3 regions of the Streptomyces sp. NPDC057616 genome follow, and region 3 is predicted to be linked to each of the others. Evidence: riboswitches for the same ligand, from Rfam matches in the RefSeq annotation. Region 3 holds a riboswitch; each other region holds the start of a gene.
What was found. A riboswitch is a leader RNA that binds a small molecule or an ion and turns the genes downstream of it on or off. The one in region 3 is predicted to bind thiamine pyrophosphate.
Positions count from the first base shown of each region.

Region 1: it holds a riboswitch for thiamine pyrophosphate, as region 3 does, so the genes downstream of both, ACFU97_RS30900 (thiamine ABC transporter substrate binding subunit) here and thiC (phosphomethylpyrimidine synthase ThiC) in region 3, are expected to answer to the same signal.
Region 2: it holds a riboswitch for thiamine pyrophosphate, as region 3 does, so the genes downstream of both, thiO (glycine oxidase ThiO) here and thiC (phosphomethylpyrimidine synthase ThiC) in region 3, are expected to answer to the same signal.

Region 1 covers NZ_JBHVGU010000028.1:70,173-74,547, reverse strand. The annotation lists gene ACFU97_RS30910 (hypothetical protein) at 1-840, opposite strand, end outside; gene rlmN (23S rRNA (adenine(2503)-C(2))-methyltransferase RlmN) at 1,290-2,396, shown strand; TPP riboswitch at 2,432-2,539, shown strand; gene ACFU97_RS30900 (thiamine ABC transporter substrate binding subunit) at 2,627-3,706, shown strand; gene ACFU97_RS30895 (ABC transporter permease) at 3,751-4,375, shown strand, end outside.
Region 2 covers NZ_JBHVGU010000048.1:43,324-47,698, forward strand. The annotation lists gene ACFU97_RS39965 (thiazole synthase) at 18-812, opposite strand; gene thiS (sulfur carrier protein ThiS) at 816-1,016, opposite strand; gene thiO (glycine oxidase ThiO) at 1,013-2,167, opposite strand; TPP riboswitch at 2,165-2,276, opposite strand; gene ACFU97_RS39980 (hypothetical protein) at 2,330-2,671, shown strand; gene ACFU97_RS39985 (NAD(P)/FAD-dependent oxidoreductase) at 2,717-3,958, shown strand; gene ACFU97_RS39990 (Rv2175c family DNA-binding protein) at 4,025-4,375, shown strand, end outside.
Region 3 covers NZ_JBHVGU010000017.1:126,276-130,650, reverse strand. The annotation lists gene ACFU97_RS22510 (YibE/F family protein) at 1-1,046, opposite strand, end outside; TPP riboswitch at 1,117-1,306, shown strand; gene thiC (phosphomethylpyrimidine synthase ThiC) at 1,299-3,113, shown strand; gene ACFU97_RS22500 (hypothetical protein) at 3,438-4,304, opposite strand.

The DNA.
Region 1 (4,375 bases), on a different contig from region 3:
GGTGAACAGGGTCAGGGCGCCCGCGGTCAGCAGGCGGACCAGGGCACCCGTGCCGTCCAATCGCCCGGGACGGAGCGAGAGAACGGCCCACGCACACAGCAGGGCCATGACCGAGGCGGCGCCCAGGCGGCGCCGTATCGCCACCGTGCTGCGGAAGACGAGCACCTCGTCGCCGATCACGGCGGGTTCGAACACGAGTGCGTGGCGCGTGGGGGCGCCGGTGCCTTCGGCCGTACGCTCGCGGTGTCCGGCGTGGTCCGGGGCGCCCGCGTACGACACCGGCTGCTCCTTCCGACCGAACCAGAGCCCGGGTGGCGCCCACCGCCGGAGAGCCTTCTCGTACGCCTGGTGGGAGTCCCCCACGTCGATGCGGTAGCGGAGCCGTGGCAGACCGGGCCGAAGAGGGTCCGCGTCCCGCACGAACCGCCACAGCAGCGGATCGTCGCGGTCGATCTCCTGACCGGGGCACAACTCGACGGAGAACTTGCCGGTCCTGCCGCCGCGAGCCCAGTAGATGCCGACCCCGGCCAGTGAGTCCCACCGGATCACCGCGGCCTGGTCACCGCGGATCCACCAGAGACCGGTCGCGTCGAAGACCGTGACCCAACGGCGGCCGCGCCAGCGGAGGACGAACTGGAGCACGCCGAGGAGGCCCATCCCAACCATCAGGCCCACGCACAGCCAACCCCTGACGGGGAGGTGGCCAACCCTCACCACGAGCCAGATCCCGGCGACTCCAAACCCCATCGCCATCAGGTCGAACGGCAGCGCATAGAGAAGACGCCGCAGCCCGTACCGCAACAGGGTCGCGTCCGGCGCCGGCCGGCTGTCGGAGATCATGGCGAGGGACTGTAGCGGCGTGGCGGCCCGCCGACTAGATCCCTACCGGGGCCCGACCTGGTCCAGGCGAAACGGCGAGCCCGGACACGTCGGCTGCCAGCCCCGGCGGAGGGCCGACGAGATGGCTGCGGCGACGTCTTTGGGCAGCACCGCAACGCTCGGCGCCGGGGTGTCCGCGTGCTGCACCGTGTACGTGCACGGCCTGCAGAGAGCCTGGTCGTACGTAGGCCGGCGGCGCAGGCGCCAGTGGGAGACCGTGCCGTCGACGACGATGCGTCGCGAACCCTTGCGGCCGATGGCCATGGCGCACCCTCCGTCACCTCGACTGGCGGCAGCGATGCCAGCTGGCCAGACCCTTCGGGTGAGCCGACCAATGGCGAACGGGAGTGACAGGCGTCCCAGGCGACGGCCCCAGGTCACCACCGTTCGTCTGCGACACTGGTACAGCCATGCCAAAGCCCGGAGAACTCACTTTCGTAGCCCCCCGCGGAGCCAAGAAGCCGCCGCGGCATCTTGCCGATCTTTCGCCTGCCGAGCGCAAGGAGGCGGTTGCCGAGATCGGGGAGAAGCCGTTTCGCGCCAAGCAGCTCTCGCAGCACTACTTCGCGCGGTACGCGCACGACCCGGCGGAGTGGACCGACATCCCGGCCGGCTCGCGCAGTCGGCTGCAGGAGGCTCTGCTGCCGGACCTGATGTCCGTCGTACGGCATCTGTCGACCGACCAGGGCACCACCCGCAAGACCCTGTGGCGGCTGTTCGACGGGACGCTCGTCGAGTCCGTGCTGATGCGGTACCCGGACCGGGTCACCATGTGCATCAGCTCGCAGGCCGGATGCGGGATGAACTGCCCGTTCTGCGCCACCGGGCAGGCGGGGCTGGACCGTAATCTCTCCGCCGCGGAGATCGTCCACCAGATCGTGGACGGGATGCGCGCGCTGCGGGACGGCGAGGTGCCCGGCGGGCCGGCCCGGCTGTCCAACATCGTCTTCATGGGCATGGGCGAGCCCCTCGCCAACTACAAGCGGGTCATCACGGCCATCCGGGCCCTCACCGACCCCGCCCCGGACGGGCTGGGGCTGTCCCAGCGCGGCATCACCGTGTCGACCGTCGGGCTCGTGCCGGCCATCCACCGGTTCGCCGACGAGGGCCTGAAGTGCCGGCTGGCGATCTCGCTGCACGCCCCCGACGACGAGCTGCGCGACACCCTCGTCCCCGTGAACACACGGTGGAAGGTGCGCGAGGTCCTCGACGCCGGGTTCGAGTACGTCGAGAAGAGCGGGCGCAGGCTGAGCATCGAGTACGCGCTCATTCGCGACATCAATGATCAGGCGTGGCGGGGAGACCGGCTCGGGAGGCTGCTGCGGGGCAAGCCCGTGCACGTCAATCTCATTCCGCTCAACCCGACGCCCGGTTCGAAGTGGACCGCCTCCCGGCCCGAGGACGAGAAGGCCTTCGTCGAGGCCATCGCCGCACACGGTGTACCGGTGACCGTCCGGGACACCCGTGGGCAGGAGATCGACGGGGCCTGCGGTCAGCTCGCGGCCACCGAGCGGTAACCTGAGCCGGTACGAACACCCGTACACACATCTGCATATTCCGACAGGGGAGCGCCACAGCGCTGAGAGTGCGGCAACCGGGCCGCAGACCCTCTGAACCTTGCCCAGGTCATTCTGGGTAGGAAGTTCGGTGATCACTCAAGCTGTTGCGCCCTGCCCGGGAGCCGTCGGCCCTGTCCGCCGGTCCCGGGCAGGGCCGCGTCTCTTCCTGGTCAGCCAGGAGGAATTCGGTGAACAACAACAGGAAGCTCGCGGCGCTGGTCGTCGGGCTGGGACTCGTGACCCTCTCCGCGTGCGGGTCCTCGTCCGGCGGCGGCGGGTCCGCCGGCTCCAAGTCCGTCACCCTCGTCAGCCACGACTCGTGGGCCGTCTCGAAGAGCGTGCTCGCCGACTTCGAGAAGCAGTCCGGCTACAAGGTGCACGTCCTCAAGGACGGCGACGCCGGTCAGGCCGTCAACAAGGCCATCCTCACCAAGGACGACCCGCAGGGCGACGTCTTCTTCGGCGTCGACAACACCCTGCTCTCGCGGGCGCTCGACAACGGCCTCTTCCAGTCGTACGAGGCCAAGGGCTCCGACATGATCCTGCCGGAGTTCCGGGTCGACCAGGCCAAGCACCGGGTCACGCCCATCGACTCCGGCGACATCTGCGTCAACTACGACAAGGCGTACTTCAGCAAGCACAGGCTGACGCCGCCGCAGTCGTTCGACGACCTGGTCAAGCCCCAGTACAAGAACCTCCTCGTCACCGAGAACGCCGCCACCTCCTCGCCCGGCCTCGGTTTCCTGCTCGGCACCGCCGCGAAGTACGGCGACGCGGGCTGGCAGGGCTACTGGAAGAAGCTCAAGGCCAACGGCGTGAAGGTCGTCGACGGCTGGGAGCAGGCCTACAACGAGGAGTTCTCCGGCTCCGCCGGCGGCAAGAAGGCCAAGGGCGACCGGCCGCTCGTCGTCTCCTACGCCTCCTCGCCGCCCGCCGAGGTCATCTACGCCGACCCGAAGCCGAAGACGGCGCCGACCGGGACGTCGTACGGCACCTGCTTCCGGCAGATCGAGTACGCGGGTCTGCTCAGCAACGCCAAGAACGCCAAGGGCGGCAAGGCGCTCCTGGACTTCCTGGTCACCAAGGAGTTCCAGGACGACATGCCGCTGAACATGTTCGTCTACCCGGTGCGGGAGGCCGCGCAGGTCCCGGCCGAGTTCCAGAAGTTCGGGCAGCCGGCCGGGGACCCGGAGAAGATGGCGCCCGGCAAGATCGCCGAGAACCGTGACCAGTGGGTCAAGTCGTGGACGTCACTCGTACTGAAGTAGCCGTCCGCGGCCGTCGCTCGGGGAGCGCGGCGCGGCTCGGCCTCATGGCCGTGCCCGTCGCGTTCTTCGCGCTGTTCTTCGCCTGGCCCGTGGCCGCGATCGTGGCGCGCGGGCTCAAGGTCGACGGGGCCTGGCAGTTCGGCCGGATCGCGGACGTCGTCACCCAGTCCGACATCCGGCACGTCCTGTGGTTCACCACCTGGCAGGCGCTTGCCTCGACCGCGCTCACGCTGCTGATCGCGCTCCCCGGCGCCTACGTCTTCGCGCGCTTCGACTTCCCCGGCAAGCAGGTGCTGCGGGCCGTCGTCACCGTCCCGTTCGTCCTGCCGACGGTCGTGGTCGGTACGGCCTTCCTCGCGCTCGTCGGACGCGGGGGACTGCTCGACGAGTGGTGGGGCGTACGGCTCGACACCACCGTGTGGGCCATCCTGCTCGCGCACGTCTTCTTCAACTACGCCGTCGTCGTACGGACCGTCGGCGGCCTGTGGAGCCAGCTCGACCCGCGGCAGGAGGAGGCCGCGCGGATGCTGGGCGCCTCGCCGCTGCGGGCCTGGCGGAGGGTGACGCTGCCCGCGCTCGCGCCCGCCGTCGCCGCGGCAGCGCTGATGGTCTTCCTCTTCACCTTCACCTCCTTCGGCGTGGTGCAGATCCTGGGCGGGCCCACCTTCT
Region 2 (4,375 bases), on a different contig from region 3:
GCCCGTCGAACGCGCGTTCAGAAGGCGGGACGCTCGGGATCCAGGTGCGCGCGCCCCTGGTGCGGCGAGGACGCCTCGGCGAAGTGACGGCGCGGAATGCGGCCCGCCCGGTACGCCAGCCGGCCCGCCTCCACCGCGTGCTTCATGGCCTCGGCCATCAGCTGCGGCTCCTGCGCCCGCGTCACCGCCGAGGCGAGCATCACACCCGCGCACCCCAGCTCCATCGCGAGCGCCGCGTCCGAGGCCGTACCGGCGCCCGCGTCCAGGATCACCGGCACGCACGCGTGCTCGGTGATCAGCTGGAAGTTGTGCGGGTTGCGGATGCCGAGACCGGAGCCGATGGGCGAGCCGAGCGGCATGATCGCCGCGCAGCCGGCGTCCTCCAGCTTCCGGGCGAGGACGGGGTCGTCGTTGGTGTACGGCAGCACGGTGAAGCCGTCGTCGACCAGGGTCTCGGCGGCGTCGAGCAGCTCGATCGGATCGGGCAGCAGGGTGCGCTCGTCGGCGATCACCTCGAGCTTGACCAGATCGGTGCCGAGGGCCTCGCGCGCCAGCCGCGCGGTCAGCACCGCCTCCCCGGCGGTGAAGCAGCCGGCCGTGTTCGGCAGTACCCGGATGCCGAGCCGGTCCAGGACGGAGAGCACCGAGCCGTGCACCGAGGGGTCCACGCGCCGCATCGCGACCGTGGTCAGCTCCGTGCCGGACGCCACCAGCGCCCGCTCCAGCACGTCGAGGCTCGGGGCACCGCCGGTACCCATGATCAGGCGGGACGTGAAGGACGTACCGCCGAGGGCGAAGGGATCGTCGGCCATGGGTCAGCCTCCTTGGACGGCGGTGAGGACCTCGACGCGGTCCCCGTCGGAGAGGGGCGTCGCCGGCCACTGCGCGCGCGGGACGACGGTTTCGTTGAGGGCGGCGGCCACGCCGGAGGGGGCCGGGGTCAGCGTCCGCACGACGGTGTCGAGAGCGGTGCCGGAAGCGAACTCCCGGGGCTCCCCGTTGACGGAGATGTTCATACGGGCTGCTCCACGCGCGCGAAGCGCCTCGGGGTGAACGGGCGGGCCTCGTCCGGCAGTTCACCGGTGGTCAGGACGTGCGCCATGGCGTCGCCGGTGACCGGCGTGAGCAGCACGCCGTTGCGGTGGTGCCCGGTGGCCAGCAGGAGCCCGGGCAGCTGCGTCGGGCCGAGCAGGGGCGCGTTGTCGGGGGAGCCCGGGCGCAGACCCGCGCGCGTCTCCGTCAGCGGCAGCTCGGTGATGCCGGGGACCAGTTCGTGCGCGTCGCGCAGCAGCTCGTAGACCCCGCCCGCGGTGACCGTCGTGTCCCAGCCGAGCTCCTCGGTGGTCGCGCCGATCACCAGCTCGCCGTTCTCGCGCGGCACCAGGTAGACCTGGCTGCCGCGCACCACCGCGCGCACGGTGCGGCTCAGGAAGGGCGCGAACCGCCGCGGCACGGTCAGCCGCAGCACCTGCCCCTTCACCGGCCGCACTGGCGGCAGCACGTCGTCGGGGACACCGGGGAGCCGCCCGCTGAGGCTGCCGGCGGCCAGCACCACCTGGCCCGCGCCCAGTTCGGTGCCGTCCGCCGTGGTGACACCGCGGGCCCGGTCGCCCGCGACGTGGAAGCGCTCGGCCCACTGGCGGTGGAAGACCACGCCCGCGTGCTCGCACGCGGCGACCAGCGCGCGTGCCAGCCGCCGCGGGTCGATCTGGTGGTCGCCGTCGACCCGGAGCCCGCCGCGCACGCCCGGCGCGAGCATCGGCTCCAGGCGCCGGCAGTCGCGGCCCGACAGCCACTCCGACTCCAGCCCCGACTCCCGCTGCAGGGCGTGCAGTTCGCGCAGATGGGCGCGGTCGTCGGCGTCCAGCGCGACGGCGAGGGTGCCGCACCGGCGGTAGCCGAGGTCGTGGCCGGTGAGCTCGGTCAGCTCGGCCGCGAACTCCGGATAGCGGCGGGCCGAGGCGAGGTTCAGGCCGAGCAGGGTCTGCTCGCCGTAGTGCAGTTCGGTGACCGCGGCGAGCATCCCGGCGGCCACCTGCGCGGCACCGCCCCCCGGTTCGGGATCCACGAGGGCCGTGGCGAACCCGCGCTGCGCGGCGCGCCAGGCCGTGACCAGGCCGATGATTCCGCCCCCGACGACGAGGACGTCCGACATACGTGACGGCATGGGCGTCCAGCCCCTCCCTTCGCCGGCATGACCCGGATCAGGTTCGTACGGTCGGAGGCCGCCAGCCTCCCTCTCAGCCCGGTGCGTCCGGGCTCCCGCGAGTGCTTGTACGTTGGCCACCCTAGCCCGACCCTCCGCGCCTCTGTAAGGGAGCCTCCCGCCATGCCCCGCTCGCTGGACGGACTCGTCCTCGCCCCTGTCGCCGACCAGGCCCCAGGTCAGGTGGGTACGCGGACCCGGTTCACGTACCACGAGAAGGACGGCGAGATCTGGGCCGCGTACGCGGGCGGGGACGTCGTACGGGGCCATCTGGTGGGTACCCGGGACGGCGACCGGCTGGACTTCCGGTACGTGCAGCTCAAGCGCGACGGGACGACGTCCTCGGGGCACTGCGTGTCCACGGTGGTGGAGCTGCCGGACGGGCGCGTGCGGCTGGAGGAGACCTGGGAGTGGGAGTCGCAGAGCGGCAGCGGCACCAGCGTTGTGGAGCAGGTCACTGAGTGAGCACGACTGCTGACTGACATTTTGTCAGTTGGCTAGGGTGATCAGGTGAGCGAGCAGACGCAGGAGACGGGTGGATCGCCCTCGCGGCGCGTGGTCGTGGTGGGTGCGGGCATGGCCGGTGTGCAGTCCGCGGTGGCGCTGCGCGAGCAGGGCTTCACCGGCCGCGTGACCCTGATCGGCGCCGAGCCCCACCAGCCCTACGACCGGCCCCCGCTCTCCAAGGCCGTCCTGCTCGGCAAGTCCGAGGGCTCCGCCTTCGACGTCGACTTCGAGGCGCTCGGCATCGAGCTTCAGCTCGGGTGCGAGGTGCTGGGCCTGCGCCCCGCCGAGCACGAGCTGGACACCGAGGCCGGTCCCGTCCGGTACGACGTCCTCGTGCTCGCCACCGGTGCCGAACCGATTCGGCTGCCGGGCGCCGAGGGCGTCCCCGGCGTACATCTGCTGCGCACCCTGGACGACGCCGAGCGGCTGCGGCCCGTCCTCGCCCGGCAGCACGACATCGTGGTGGTCGGCGCGGGCTGGATCGGCGCCGAGTTCGCCACGGCCGCACGCGAGGCGGGCTGCGCGGTGACCGTCGTCGAGGCGGCGGACCGGCCGCTCGCCGGCGCCCTGCCCGCCGAGGTGGCCGCGCCGATGGCCCGCTGGTACGCCGACGCCGGTGTCGAACTGCGCACCCACGCGCGCGTGGAGCGCGTCGAGCCCGGCGCGGTCGTCCTCGACGACGGCTCGCGGCTGCCCGCGGGCGCGGTCGTGGTCGGCATCGGCGCCCGCCCCGCCACGGCCTGGCTGAGCGGCTCCGGCATCGAGCTCGGCAGGCACCACGAGGTCGTCGCCGACGCCCATCTGCGCACCTCGGCACCGGACGTCTACGCCGTCGGCGACTGCGCCTCCTTCCCGTCGGGGCGCTACGGCGAGCGCCTGCTCGTCCACCACTGGGACAACGCCCTCCAGGGGCCGCGGACGGTCGCCGAGAACATCGTCGGCGGCAGCACCGGGGTGCCGCCGGCCGTCTACGACCCCGTCCCGTACTTCTGGTCCGAGCAGTTCGGCCGTTTCGTCCAGTACGCCGGTCACCACGCCTCCGCCGACACGACCCTGTGGCGCGGCGACCCGGCCGGGCCCGCCTGGTCCGTCTGCTGGCTGCGCGAGGGCCGTCTGGTCGGCCTGCTCGCGGTCGGCCGGCCCCGGGACCTGGCGCAGGGCAGACGGCTGATCGAGGCCGGCACACCGATGGACGCCGAGCGCATCGGCGACCCGGCCCGGCCCCTGAAGGCCGCCACGGCGTAACGCGCGACCCCCGGGTCGGGCCAGCCTGGCTTCCGACTGTCAGTGCGGGATGGCAGGCTTGATTCCGTGACCGAGATTGACGCAAAGATCGATGCTCTCGTCCCCGCCTGGCTCACCCTCCCCGACATCGCAGAGATGCTCGATGTCGAGGTGACGCGAGTGCGGCAGCTGGTCAAGGAGGGCCAGCTCATCGCCGTACGCCGTGGTGAGAACCGCGCACTGCACGTCCCCGCCGCCTTCATCGACGGGAACAAGGTCGTCAAGGGCCTCAGCGGCACCCTGACGCTCCTGCGCGACGACGGCTTCACGGACGAGGAGATGCTCGAGTGGCTCTTCACTCCCGACGAGAGCCTGCCGGGCACCCCCGCCCAGGCCCTCAGCGAGAATCGAGGCACGGAGGTGAAGCGCCGCGCCCAG
Region 3 (4,375 bases):
TGGGTGACCGTCACGTCGTCGAGGACGCCGAGCGAGCCGATGATGACGCCCGCGAGCAGCAGACCGCTCATGTCGATCGACGGGTACAGGCCGTGGATCAGGCCGGTGCTGTCGTCCGTGTTGCCGGTCAGCGCCGCCCAGCCGATGAATCCGGAGCCGAGCAGGCCGATCAGCGCGAGGGAGAGCAGCGTGCCGAGCACCGCCACGGAGGTACGGGCGGACAGGCCGTGGCACATGTAGAGGGCGAGCAGCATGATGGCGCTCGACCCGACCACCGCCACGAGCAGCGGGTTCGAGCCCTGCAGGATCGCGGGCAGGATGAAGAAGGTCAGCACCATGAAGCTGACGGCCAGCGCGACCAGCGCCATGACCCCGCGCAGACGGCCCACCACCACGACGGCGAGCGCGAAGATGCCGGCGAGCAGCGCCATGGGGAACCGCCGGTTGACGTCGGTCACCGAGTACTGCAGGTCCCTCGGGGCGGACGGCTCGTAGGCGGCCACGACCTTCTCGCCCTCGTGCAGCTGCCGTGACTGGTCCGGTTGCACGATCTCGGTGAACGTGCGGCCCTTGTCCTTGCCGGTGTCGACGCGGATCGTCGCCTTCTTGCAGGTGCCCTTCTCCGGCTGCTGGGCGGAGGAGCTCGCGGCGCCGGAGGCGTTGCCCGACGCGGCCTGGCCGGAGGCGTTCACCGACTTGCAGTCCACGTTCACGACCTTGGCGACCGTCGCCTGCTGGGTCTGCCGGTCGAAGCCCACGCCGGAACGCTGATGGGCCGGTGCGCCGCCGGGCCACAGCACCACGAGCCCGACCACCACGGCCGCGGTGAACGGGATGAGCACCGCCGCGATGACCTTGCGCAGGTGCTTGGAGACGGGCGCCGCAGGACCGTGGCTGTGCGAGTGACCGTGGCCGGCAGCGGCATTGGCGCGCTGCCCGTGACCGTGTCCATGGCCTGCACCGTGACCGTGTTCCTGGCCGCTGTGGGAGGTGTGCTCAGGGCGCGGCTCGGGGGGTGGGTACGGGTGCTGGCGTGTCGTGGTCACCGCCCGATCATTGCAAGAACGCCGGGGCCCCCTGTTCAGCTCGCCGGAATTGACGCTAGCGTGGAGACACCTTTGCACACGCGGGAGCTCGGAGCACCGGGCTGAGAGGGCGCTGACCTCCGTCCCTGCGATGTTTCACGTGGAACATCACCGAAGTCGGGTGATGGCCCCAACGAGACGTCGACAGACGGATATCGCTGCGTCGACCGCCGAACCTGTTACCGGGTAATGCCGGCGTAGGGAGTAGGTCTCATGACCAACAAGGACGCACGCACGCCTGCCTCCAACCAGGACGAACTGTCCATTCCGGGCGAACAGTCCGGTGAACAGTCCTCGGAGGCCGGGAAGTCCATCGGCTGGCACAAGGCGTATGTCGAGGGCTCACGCCCCGATCTGCGGGTGCCGGTCCGTCAGGTGCACCTCACCAACGGGCAGTCGGTCACGCTGTACGACACCTCCGGCCCGTACACCGATCCGCTCACCCACACCGATGTCCGCAGGGGGCTCGCCCCGTTGCGGGAGAACTGGATCGTCGCCCGCGGAGACACCGAGGAGTACGCGGGCCGCCCCGTCCGCCCCGAGGACGACGGCATCAAGCACACCTCGCCGCGTGGCGGGCTGCGCAACCTCGACGCGGTCTTCCCCGGACGCCCGCGCCAGCCGCGGCGAGGGCGCGAGAGGATGCCGGTCACCCAGCTCGCCTACGCACGCCGGGGCGAGATCACGCCCGAGATGGAGTTCGTGGCGCTGAGGGAGAACGTGGCGCCCGAGGTGGTCCGCGAGGAGATCGCGGCGGGCCGCGCGGTGCTGCCGGCCAACGTCAACCACCCGGAGATCGAGCCGATGATCATCGGCAAGAGGTTCCTGGTGAAGGTCAACGCCAACATCGGCAACTCCGCGGTGACGTCCTCCATCGAGGAGGAGGTCGAGAAGATGACCTGGGCGACCCGCTGGGGCGCCGACACGGTCATGGATCTGTCCACCGGCCGCAACATCCACACGACCCGTGAATGGGTGCTTCGCAACTCCCCCGTGCCCATCGGCACCGTGCCGCTCTACCAGGCCCTGGAGAAGGTCGACGGCCGGGCCGAGGAGCTGACCTGGGAGATCTACAAGGACACCGTCATCGAGCAGGCCGAGCAGGGTGTGGACTACATGACGGTCCACGCGGGTGTGCGGCTGCCGTACGTCCCGCTCACCGCGAACCGCAAGACCGGCATCGTCTCGCGCGGCGGCTCGATCATGGCCGCCTGGTGCCTCGCGCACCACAAGGAGTCGTTCCTGTACGAGAACTTCGAGGAGCTCTGCGAGATCCTCGCCGCCTACGACGTCACGTACTCGCTGGGCGACGGCCTGAGGCCGGGTTCGATCGCGGACGCCAACGACGAGGCACAGTTCGCCGAGTTGCGCACGCTCGGGGAACTCAACACGATCGCCAAGCGCTTCAACGTACAGACCATGATCGAGGGCCCGGGGCACGTCCCGATGCACAAGATCAAGGAGAACATCGACCTTCAGCAGGAGATCTGCGAGGAGGCTCCGTTCTACACGCTCGGCCCGCTGACCACGGACGTCGCGCCGGCGTACGACCACATCACCTCCGGCATCGGTGCCGCGATGATCGCCTGGTGGGGCACGGCGATGCTCTGCTACGTCACGCCCAAGGAGCACCTGGGCCTGCCCAACCGCGACGATGTGAAGACGGGCGTGATCACCTACAAGATCGCCGCCCACGCGGCCGACCTCGCCAAGGGGCACCCCGGTGCCCAGGACTGGGACGACGCGCTGTCCGACGCCCGCTTCGAGTTCCGGTGGGAGGACCAGTTCAACCTCGCCCTGGACCCGGACACGGCAAGGGAGTTCCACGACGAGACCCTGCCCGCCGAGCCGGCCAAGACCGCCCACTTCTGCTCGATGTGCGGGCCGAAGTTCTGCTCGATGAAGATCTCCCAGGACATCCGCCGTGAGCACGGCGGGAACCGGGACGAGATCGAGGCGGGCATGGCGGAGAAGTCGAAGGAGTTCGCCGCCGCTGGGAACCGGGTGTATCTGCCGATCGCCGACTGACGGCGAGCGCCGCGTGTGCGCCGGAGCCCTTGAGGAGGGTTCCGGCGTGCGCCGCCCGTCGACTTGCATGCACCGACGTCGCGCATGCGGCTGAACATCTCGCCCGGTGGCGCCTTCGAGCGCCTGCGCGCCTACGCCTTCACCACAACCTCCCCCTCGTGGACATCGCCCACGACGTCGTGCACGAGGGGTCCGACCTGGACGGTCCGCCCGGCTGACACGGTGCGAGCAGACCGAAGAGGGCGTGGCGAAAGGGGTGTTCGGCTTGCGCTCCCCCGGCCGGCCCCCACGGGCCGCTCCGATGCGGAGGGCGCAAGCCGGCGCTCACTCCGGCTGGTGTTCCGGGCCTCCGAAGTCCGGGCTGGTGTAGTCCGGGCTCGAGAAGCTCGGGCGTGATCCGCCGGAGCCGTCGTCCGGGCTGCTGAAGCCGGGGCGGTCGTAGCCCAGGCTCGGCATACGGCTGGTCGGCGTCCGCGGTGTGGTGCTGTGCAGGGCCGCGGCGGCGCCCGGGTCGGCGAGTGCCTCCCTGAGGAACGGCATGATGCCGCGCTCCAGGAGTGCCTCGCGCCAGGCTTCCCTGGCCAGGGCCACGTCCCCGCGCAGTTCGCCGTACGGCCCGTCCTCGAGCGACGGCCTGTTGCGCAGAGCCGTGAGCAGCAGGCCGACGGCGGCGACCAGGATCGCGGCCGCGGTCAGGACGCCGAACACCCAGCCGGCGGTGATCAAGGTCTTGCCGAAGACCTGGCCGGGGTCGAGCGACCGGATGACGTAGCCGACGAGCAGGAAGATCACCGCTGCTGTTCCGGCAAGGACCGGCGTGAGGACGGCGGCGACGGCGACGGCGCCCGCGCCGGCCGTCTCGGCGGCCTCGCCGAGGGTGGTGGCGAGCCCCATCGCCGGCCCGCCGGGCTCCGAGGAGCCCGCTTCGCGGGTGGGCGACGGGGTGGACGACGCCGGCTGGCGCAGTTCCTCGCGCACCTTCACGTAGTGCTGGTACTCGGTCGCCGCGGCCGCCGTGATGAGCGCGGAGGCGTTGAGCGCCATGGTGCGCAGCTGTTCGGCGTTGAGCCGCTGTCCGACAGCGGCCAGTTCCGGGCGGTGTGGGGCGGAGCGCAGCGCCTCGTCGAGGACCCGCTCGTACTCCTGGCGGTCCTCACTCAGCAGGTGCTGCGGAACGCTGTTCATGTGCATCCCCCGATGCTCCGTAGGGCTTGGGGCTCGCATGCCAACGAGCCGTCGGGCAGAAACGGAGGGGAGCCTGC